4 regions of the Clostridium gasigenes genome follow, and region 1 is predicted to be linked to each of the others. Evidence: riboswitches for the same ligand, from Rfam matches in the RefSeq annotation. Region 1 holds a riboswitch; each other region holds the start of a gene.
What was found. Region 1 has a riboswitch for cobalamin ahead of J1C67_RS02265 (sirohydrochlorin cobaltochelatase). Riboswitches for the same ligand answer to the same signal wherever they lie in the genome.
Positions count from the first base shown of each region.

Region 2: another riboswitch for cobalamin. It lies ahead of J1C67_RS15585 (ABC transporter substrate-binding protein); the one in region 1 lies ahead of J1C67_RS02265 (sirohydrochlorin cobaltochelatase).
Region 3: another riboswitch for cobalamin. It lies ahead of J1C67_RS01495 (DUF4430 domain-containing protein); the one in region 1 lies ahead of J1C67_RS02265 (sirohydrochlorin cobaltochelatase).
Region 4: another riboswitch for cobalamin. It lies ahead of cobT (nicotinate-nucleotide--dimethylbenzimidazole phosphoribosyltransferase); the one in region 1 lies ahead of J1C67_RS02265 (sirohydrochlorin cobaltochelatase).

Region 1 is NZ_CP071376.1:464,120-466,326, reverse strand. It holds gene J1C67_RS02270 (iron-containing alcohol dehydrogenase family protein) at 1-808, shown strand, start outside; cobalamin riboswitch at 919-1,093, shown strand; gene J1C67_RS02265 (sirohydrochlorin cobaltochelatase) at 1,262-2,083, shown strand.
Region 2 is NZ_CP071376.1:3,325,029-3,327,235, reverse strand. It holds gene cobD (threonine-phosphate decarboxylase CobD) at 1-661, shown strand, start outside; cobalamin riboswitch at 740-911, shown strand; gene J1C67_RS15585 (ABC transporter substrate-binding protein) at 1,139-2,068, shown strand; gene J1C67_RS15580 (FecCD family ABC transporter permease) at 2,037-2,207, shown strand, end outside.
Region 3 is NZ_CP071376.1:308,335-310,541, reverse strand. It holds gene eutH (ethanolamine utilization protein EutH) at 1-45, shown strand, start outside; gene J1C67_RS01500 (cupin domain-containing protein) at 76-531, shown strand; cobalamin riboswitch at 605-730, shown strand; gene J1C67_RS01495 (DUF4430 domain-containing protein) at 884-1,279, shown strand; gene J1C67_RS01490 (hypothetical protein) at 1,282-1,788, shown strand; gene J1C67_RS01485 (HutP family protein) at 1,910-2,207, shown strand, end outside.
Region 4 is NZ_CP071376.1:3,331,635-3,333,841, reverse strand. It holds gene J1C67_RS15630 (choline/ethanolamine kinase family protein) at 1-652, opposite strand, end outside; cobalamin riboswitch at 705-880, shown strand; gene cobT (nicotinate-nucleotide--dimethylbenzimidazole phosphoribosyltransferase) at 1,152-2,207, shown strand, end outside.

The DNA.
Region 1 (2,207 bases):
AGGCTCACCAATAGATGCATCTAAGGTAATTGCTATTATGATAAAAAATAAAGAGTTAACTAAGGATACTATTTTACAATCTGGAAAACTATGTGCTTTAGATGTTATAGCAGTTCCAACAACTTCAGGTACAGGAACTGAAACAACTCAATATGCAATAGTTACAGATAATAAGAATAAGACAAAGGTTAATTTTGGACAAGAGGTATTCCCTAAAATAGCATTCTTAGATGAAACTTATACTCAACATATGAATCTAAAAACAACACTAAATACAGCTATAGATTCACTATCACATATAGTAGAAGGTTATTTAAATGTAAATGCTAATATTATTACAGATGCTTTAGCAGAAAAATCAATTAAGCTATGGAGTGAATGTATAGAAGAATTAATATCAGGAGAAATAAGTTGTGAAATTAGGCAAAAATTAATGATAGCATCAACAATGGCAGGAATAATAATTGCTCAAACAGGAACATCACTTCCTCATGGAATGGGTTATCCATTAACATATTTTAAAAATATACCACATGGTTTAGCTAATGGATGTCTTTATATTGAATACTTAAAAGTGTTTAAAAATAGAGAAAGAGTAGAAAATATATATAAGCTATTAGGTTTAAAGTCACATAGTGAATTAGAAAACTTATTATCTAAATTTACAAAAGTAGATATAGAAATAAGTGAGGAGGAAATAAAAACATACACAGATGCTATGTGGGAAAACAAAGCTAAATTAAAAAATCATCCAGAAAATATATCTTATGAAGAATTATATAATATATATTATAGAAGTCTAAAATAGAGATAGATAAAGCTATAAGATGATTATGAAGATATTTAAAATTGTATTTGAAATAAAAATATAATAATACCTTGAATAATATAGAGTATTAATATATTATTATTATAACAACAGAATATTTAATTTTAGGTTTTTTAATTAAAAGGGAAAATGGTTAAAATCCATTACAGCCCCCGCTACTGTAAAGGGAGACGAATCTCTAAGATATCCACTGGCCAAAAGGTTAGGAAGGAAGAGAGGAGGATGAACCCAAGTCAGGAGACCTGCCTAATAATTATATGCTATCCTTCGGTGGGAAGGACAATAGCAAGAGAATATTGTTGAATTTTTTTGAACATATTTCTTGTTTTTTGTCGTGTAAATTTGCAGCACCCCTACCAAGGTTATGGTAGGGGTGTTTTTTGATTGTTATTTATTTTACTATGACTTAAGTAAAAAATTAGGAGTGATACTATGGATAAAGCTATATTAGTAGTAAGTTTTGGTACAAGTTATTTAGATGCATTAACGAATTCTATTGAAAGAATAGAAAATAAAATACAAGAAGAGTTTGGTGAATATAAAATTAGCCGTGCTTTTACATCACATAAAATAATTAAAAAATTAAAGGAAAAGCATAATATAGAGGTTGATACGCCAAGTGAATCTTTAGATAAGCTATTAGCGCTTGGTATAGAAGAGGTTATAGTACAACCACTTCATATGATAGCAGGAGAAGAATTTACATATATAAAGAATGTAGTAAATAAATATAGTGATAAATTTAAAAGTATAAATTTAGGTAGACCAATATTTTATTATCAAGGTATTGAAGAACTTCCACAGGATTATAGTTTATTTATTGAAAGTGTTAAAGAAATACTAGATAAGAAGGAAAATTTGATTTTGTTTGGACATGGAACTGCAAATCCATCTAATTCAGCATATGGCTGTTTGCAAACGGTATTACAAGATGAAGGTTACGATAATGTATTTGTTGGAACTGTTGAAGGATATCCAAGTTTTGATAGTGTACTTAAGAGAGTTAAGAAAAGAAATATAAAGGAAGTTACATTAATACCACTTATGGTTGTTGCAGGTGATCATGTTAAAAATGATATGGCTTCAGAAGAGGATGATTCATGGAATTCAATGTTTAAAGCAGCAGGAATAGATGTGAAATTACATCTTAAAGGCTTAGGTGAAATAGATAGCTTTAACGAATTATATATACAACGTATTAAAGATGTTATAGCTGGAAAGATGAAAGGTATAGGAGAAACCAAGAAAGCTTAGGAGTTAAAAGAAGATAGCTCAGAATCTGAGTAATTATTTTTAAAAAGACTTTGGGAAATTAGAAATATGAAAATAAATAGACTAGCATACTTGACTTGCTATTTATTTTACAATGCCTAAAGAG
Region 2 (2,207 bases), 1.2 Mb from region 1:
CTCTTTAAATGAAAGCATAGATATGATATTTATATGTAATCCAAATAATCCAACAGGGGTTTTAACTAAAAATACTTTTATTGAGAAATTAGCAAAGAAGGGACTAGAAACAAAAACAACTATAGTTATAGATGAATCTTTTTTAGATTTTTTAAACTCAGAAGAAGAGTATACATCTAAAGATTTATTGCAAAAATATGGAAATATTATAATTATAAAATCATTAACTAAATTTTTTGCAATGCCAGGAATAAGAATTGGTTATGGAATTTCTAAAAATGAAGAGTTTATTACTCTAATAAAGAAAGTTACAGTTCCTTGGACTGTAAATGTAGTTGCATCCGAAGGTACTATACAAGCTCTTAAAGAAGAAGATTATATAAGACACAGTATTGAGTACGTAGAAAAGGAAAAAAACTATTTATATAATAATTTAAAACAAATAAAAAACATTAAAGTGTTTAAACCATCAGTTAATTTTATTATGTTTAAAATTTTAAATAACTTAGATTTAAAGGAAGAGATGATAAAACACAGTATACTAATTAGAAGTTGTAGTAATTATGAAGGTTTGAATAGTAGTTTTTATAGAATAGCAGTAAGAACTAGAGAGGAAAACGAAAAAATTATTACTGCATTAAATTATAGTTTAGTAATATAAATTTAGAATTCTAAAAACTAGTTATGATACTAAAGTTTAATTGACATATAATAAACTTTAGTAATATAATCAATAAGAAAAATAAATCACAAAAAGGCGTTAGCTGACTTAATAGGGAATCAGGTCTAAATCCTGAGCTACCCCAGTAACCGTATTATGGACGAAATCTTAAAAGCCACTGCAAAATGCGGGAAGGTAAGAGAGTAGGATGAAGTAGAGCCGGGATACCTACCTTTTGTGCGACAATATCATTTTCTGTGGGTGAAATGATAGGATATAAGTTGTAATTTTTATTCTTAATTATTATTTAATAATAATTTTATGAAATTAAGCAATTATGTATTTTAGGCATACCCCTTAAAGGGGTATGCCTTTCTTTTAATATTTTATATGTAAAGGTTATTAAAAATAAATAACATAACTTAATATAATAAAGTTAAGAGAGCCCTAGATATATAGATTAAGGAGGAATAATTAATGAAAAAGAAAGGTAAAATTTTATCACTAGTATTTGCAATGACTTTTACAACAATGTTATTTGCAGGTTGCACAGAGAAGATAATAACAAGGACAGATAGAGAGGGAACAGAGTTTACTGCACCTAAAGAGGTTAAAACTATAATATCAACAGCACCATCAAATACCGAGGTGTTAGTAGCACTTGGACTAGCAGATAAGTTAGTTGCAATTGATAAATATTCAGCAGATGTTGAAGGTGTTAATACAGATTTACCTCAAATTGAGTTTAGAAATCCAGATGCAGAAACATTAATATCTTTAGATCCTAATATTATAATAGCTTCAGGACACAACAAAGTTGGAGATAATGATCCATTTAAATTAATAAAAGAAGCTGGGATTCCAGTAGCATACATTCCAAGTAGCTACAGCATAGATGGAATATATGAAGATATAGAATTTATGGCAAGTATTACTGGAACAGAAAAAAAAGGAAAAGAAATAATTGAAGACATGAAAAAAGAAGTCGCTGAAATAAAGGCAATTGGAGATAAAATTACAGATAAGAAAAAGGTTTATTTTGAAATAGGAGCTGGTTCAAAATTAAGTAGTTTTGGTAGCGAAACTTTCTTAAATGAAATGATAGAAATAATTGGAGCGGAAAATATATTTAAAAATGAAAAATCTTGGATTTCTCCAAGCGCTGAATCAATAATAGATGCAAATCCGGATGTTATATTAGTAAATACACCTGGAAAAAATACAGCAGGAAAAACAGCTGTTGAAGATGTGAGTAGCCGTGATGGATGGAATAGTATAAATGCAATAAAAGAAGATAAAATATTTACTCTTGATAAAAATTCTTCATCAAGATCATCACAAAATATAATTAAAGCATTAAAGGAAATGGCTAGATATGTTTATCCAGAAGTATATGGAAACAAATAAAAATAAAAGGTTAATGATATTATCCATTCCTTTAGTATTTTTAATAATATGTATTGGAACTTCATTTGGGAGTTCCGATATTAGCATATTGGATAGTATTTCAGTAATAGGACATAAAATACTGGGAATTACATTAAGA
Region 3 (2,207 bases), 160 kb from region 1:
TGTATAATCGCTAATAAAACAATGGCTAAAAATAAGAGTAAATAATAATAAATATGTAATTAAGGAGTGTTAGTTATGGAAAATTTAGATAGAAGCATTATTGAAGATTTAGTAAGAAAAATTATTAAAGAAAACTTATCAGGAGTAACTAATGTAAATGCAGATAGACATGTAGATCAAAGTGGAATTATGTCTGTTAAGTTACCTATGCTTAAGCTTGAAAAGTTCGATACAGGTAAATCACAAGACAATGTTATGTTAAGAGATGCATTATCATTAGAAGAAAGTCCAAGACTTGGTTGTGGGCTTATGGAAATGAAAGAAACAACTTTTGATTGGACATTAATGTATGATGAAATACAATATGTTATAGAAGGTAGACTTGAAATAAATATAGATGGAAGAAAAGTTTGCGCTGATGCTGGAGAAATTATTTTAGTACCTAAAGGTAGTAAAATACAATTCTGTGTACCAAACTATGCTAAATTTATGTATGTAACTTATCCAGCTGATTGGGCAGAACAAAAGTAATTGAGTTGTGAAACAATCAAAAATATGTTACTATAAAAAAAGATGAAAATAAAATTTAATATAATTATTAATTAAGGAATATGGTGAAAATCCATAGCAGCCCCCGCTACTGTAATTGTGGACGATAAGCTTAAAAAACCACTAGAATTAAAGTTCTGGGAAGGAAAGCTTAAAGAATGAAGCAAGAGTCAGGATATTTAATTATAATAGAAAACTATATATCTTCGGAGGGAAGAGCGTTGTATTTATAACTATTAAATTATTTTGATTTTAATATGTTTATATAAAGAAGCACTTTTTTTAGAGTGCTTCTTTTTGTTTTAGAAATTTTAAAATATAAGGAGAGAATAAAATGAATAATAAAAAGGTTTTAGTATCATTATTAATTGTAATTATAGCTATAGGGGGATACTTTAGTTATAATAAGTTTTTAACAGAAAAGACTGTTAAAGGAAATAAAGAGATAACTGTTACAGTTATAAACAAAGATGAAAATTATGAAAAAGAGCATATACATAGAACTGATGCAGAAAAGCTTGGAGTAGCATTAGATGAAATGGGAATAGCAGAAACAAGTAAAGGCGATTTTGGTAGAATGGTTACTAAAGTAGATGGAATAGATACAGAAATGGCTAAACAACAATGGTGGAACATAGCTATAAATGGAGAAGATGCACAAACTGGAATAGATGACACAGTTATAAAAGATGGAGATAAAATAGAGTTTATTTATAAAGTAGGTTTCTAAAAATGAGAAACAATTTAAAAACAATTATATTGATGGGTTTCTTAGGAGCTATTGTAGTTGTATCTCAAATAGCATTGAATTTTATACCAAATGTTGAATTAGTATCATTATTATTAATAATATTTACGCTGATTTATGAAAAAAAAGCACTATATATAGTCTTTGTATTTGTAATGTCAATGGGTCTTATGTATGGTTTTGGTTTATGGTGGATAGGATATTTAATAATATGGCCAGCCCTTGTTATGATAACATATATTTTAAAAAATAAATTTAATAAGAATTTTTTAGGGTTAGCTATTTTTTCCGCAGGATTCGGATTAATATTTGGAGCATTATATGCAATACCGTATATATTTGCTTCAGGAATGAATGTAGCAATAGCTTATTGGATTAGAGGGATTCCCTTTGATTTAATTCATATGGTTGGAAATTATTTTGCTATGATATTATTAGGTGAAAAAATATATAATTTATTATTATTTTCAAATAAAAAATATGGATATTAGTTATTTTCAAAAGCCTTATATAAATAGTTCTAATGTGATAAAATTAAATATATAAAAAGAACTTATAAATAGGCTAGAAGATGAGATTCAAAAATTTTTAATATGAAAATTGGAGGAAATTATGATAGAAAAAAATAGTGTTGAAGTAGCAAAGATAGCAACTAAAATGGCCATATCAACAAGAGAAGAAGAACATAAATTAGTAGATGAGTTAAGAAAAGAGGATATATTTGCAGTAGCAGTAGATATAGGTGGAAACTTAAATACATCTATACCTAAAATAATTGAGAGAGCGTTAGTGGCATCAAAAAGAACTGGAATTATTAAAGATTGCCATCTTCATGATGGTGCTGTTGTAGGTGCTACAAGAGAAGCTTTAATGCAAGTATCATCTAAAGCTAATGGATTAAGTGTTGGTG
Region 4 (2,207 bases), 1.2 Mb from region 1:
GTCCATTATAATCTTGTAACCATGCAACAGTTGCTAAATCAAAAAAAACATCGCAAGTAGCTGAGAACTCATAATCTATAATATATAAATTTCTATCATCTATAATTATATTAGAAACATTTAAATCGTTATGACAAAGGCCTACGAATTTATTTATTTCTAGTTCCTTTTCAAGCCGAAATAGTTTTTCTGTTAAAGAATATATATAAGTAGGCAGTGGAAGTTTTAGATTAATACATATTTTTATTCTCGCCCTAATTTCATTAAATGGATTGAAATAAGTTAAAGATGTTGTTAAATGTAATTTTTTTAAGTTGATACATAATTTCCTTAATAAGCGCTCAGAATTAAACTCTATTTCTGTAGGCATTTTTCCATTAATCCATTTATATACCATATTTCCAGTCTCCACATCAAAGTAAATAGGCATATGGCATAAATTTAAATCGCAAGCAGTATGTAAAATAGTTAATTCATTTCTTCTACTAATATTAAATGGAGTTGGATTACATAGACGTATAAAATATAAATTATTATAATAAATTGCTTTGTAATTATTATTACTAAGCCCTCCAATTTGTTCTAGTGAAGATAAAAAATTCATATCCCAATTTAAGGAATACTTTAAAAAATCAATTATTATAGAATTCATAAAATCTCCTTACTTATTGACTTTTGTATTAATTATAAGTATTATAACAAAAAGGTAATAAATATGTAATGGTTGTTTAAATACATTAAAAGGGAAATAGGTTAAAAGCCTATACGGTCCCGCCACCGTGAAAGTTAGTTTTTTCAATTATTTTATTTATAGAAATTAATAAAATAAAAGTCTTAACATAATTTAAGTCGGAATACCTGCCAATACATTAACGCTATTAGGGAGCTTTTAAAATATAGATAGTTCATCAAATGATTGACCTGTTATTTTTTCAGCACCCTCAACTTAACGGTGTATTAAGGGTGTATTGTATTTTAAGTAAGAAAAGTATTCTTATTTATTTTGTTATGCAAGCATCTTATGTTAAGTAAGATGCTTTTTTGACGTTCAAATAGATTTGAAAGAAAATTAAAGTTATGAATATAGATATGCTTAGTAAGGCACTTCAAAAAATAAGTATGTCTGAGATATTTTTATTAGGGGGTATAAGGTGCGATTTGAAAATAAGGATAGTTTAAAAAAATTTATAAATGATATTAAACCTGCAAATAAGAAAGCTTGTAAACTGGCAAAGGAAAGGTTGGATTCGTTGGCAAAACCCCTTGGAAGCCTTGGGAAATTGGAAAAAATATCAATAAAGCTTGCAGGGATTACAGGTAACGTTAAAAATAGTATAAATAAGAAATGTATAATTATAATGTGTTCTGATAATGGTGTTGTAGAGGAGGGGGTAGCCTCGGCACCTCAATATGTAACACTTGCTCAAACTATTAATTTTACAAAAGGATTAACAGGAGTAGCTGTACTTGCTAAAGAAAGTAACTCAGATTTAATAGTAGTTGATATAGGTATTAATAGTGATAAAGAAATACCAAAGGTCTATAATAGAAAAATAAGAAAAGGGACAAGCAATATAGCTAAAGGACCAGCTATGAGTTATGAAGAGTGTGTAAACGCTATAAATATTGGTATTGAAATGGTAGGAAAGGTAAAGGGAAAAAAATATGACATAATAGGTGTAGGAGAGATGGGAATAGGAAATACTACAACAAGTAGTGCTGTACTAATTGCACTTACAAATTGTGTCTTGGAGAAAGCAGTTGGTAAGGGTGGAGGTGTAACAAAAGAAGCCTTTGAGAAAAAAAAGGTAGTAATAAAAACAGCTTTAGAAATAAATAATATAGATATAAAAGACCCAATAGATATTATATCAAAAGTAGGTGGATTCGATATTGCAGCTATGGTAGGAGTGTTTATAGGGGCAGCTTATTATCAAATACCTGTAGTTGTAGATGGTTTTATATCGGCAGTTGCAGCACTAGCAGCAGTTAAGATTAATCCATTAGTAAGAGATTACTTAATAACATCACATTGTTCTAAAGAAATAGGATATAACATTGCGCTCGATGAGTTGAAACTCGATTCTATGGTTAATTTAGACATGAGGCTTGGAGAAGGAAGTGGATGTCCAATAGCTTTTTCTATAGTTCAATATGCTTGTGCAATGATGAATAATATGGCCACTTTTGCAGAAGCTGAAATAGAT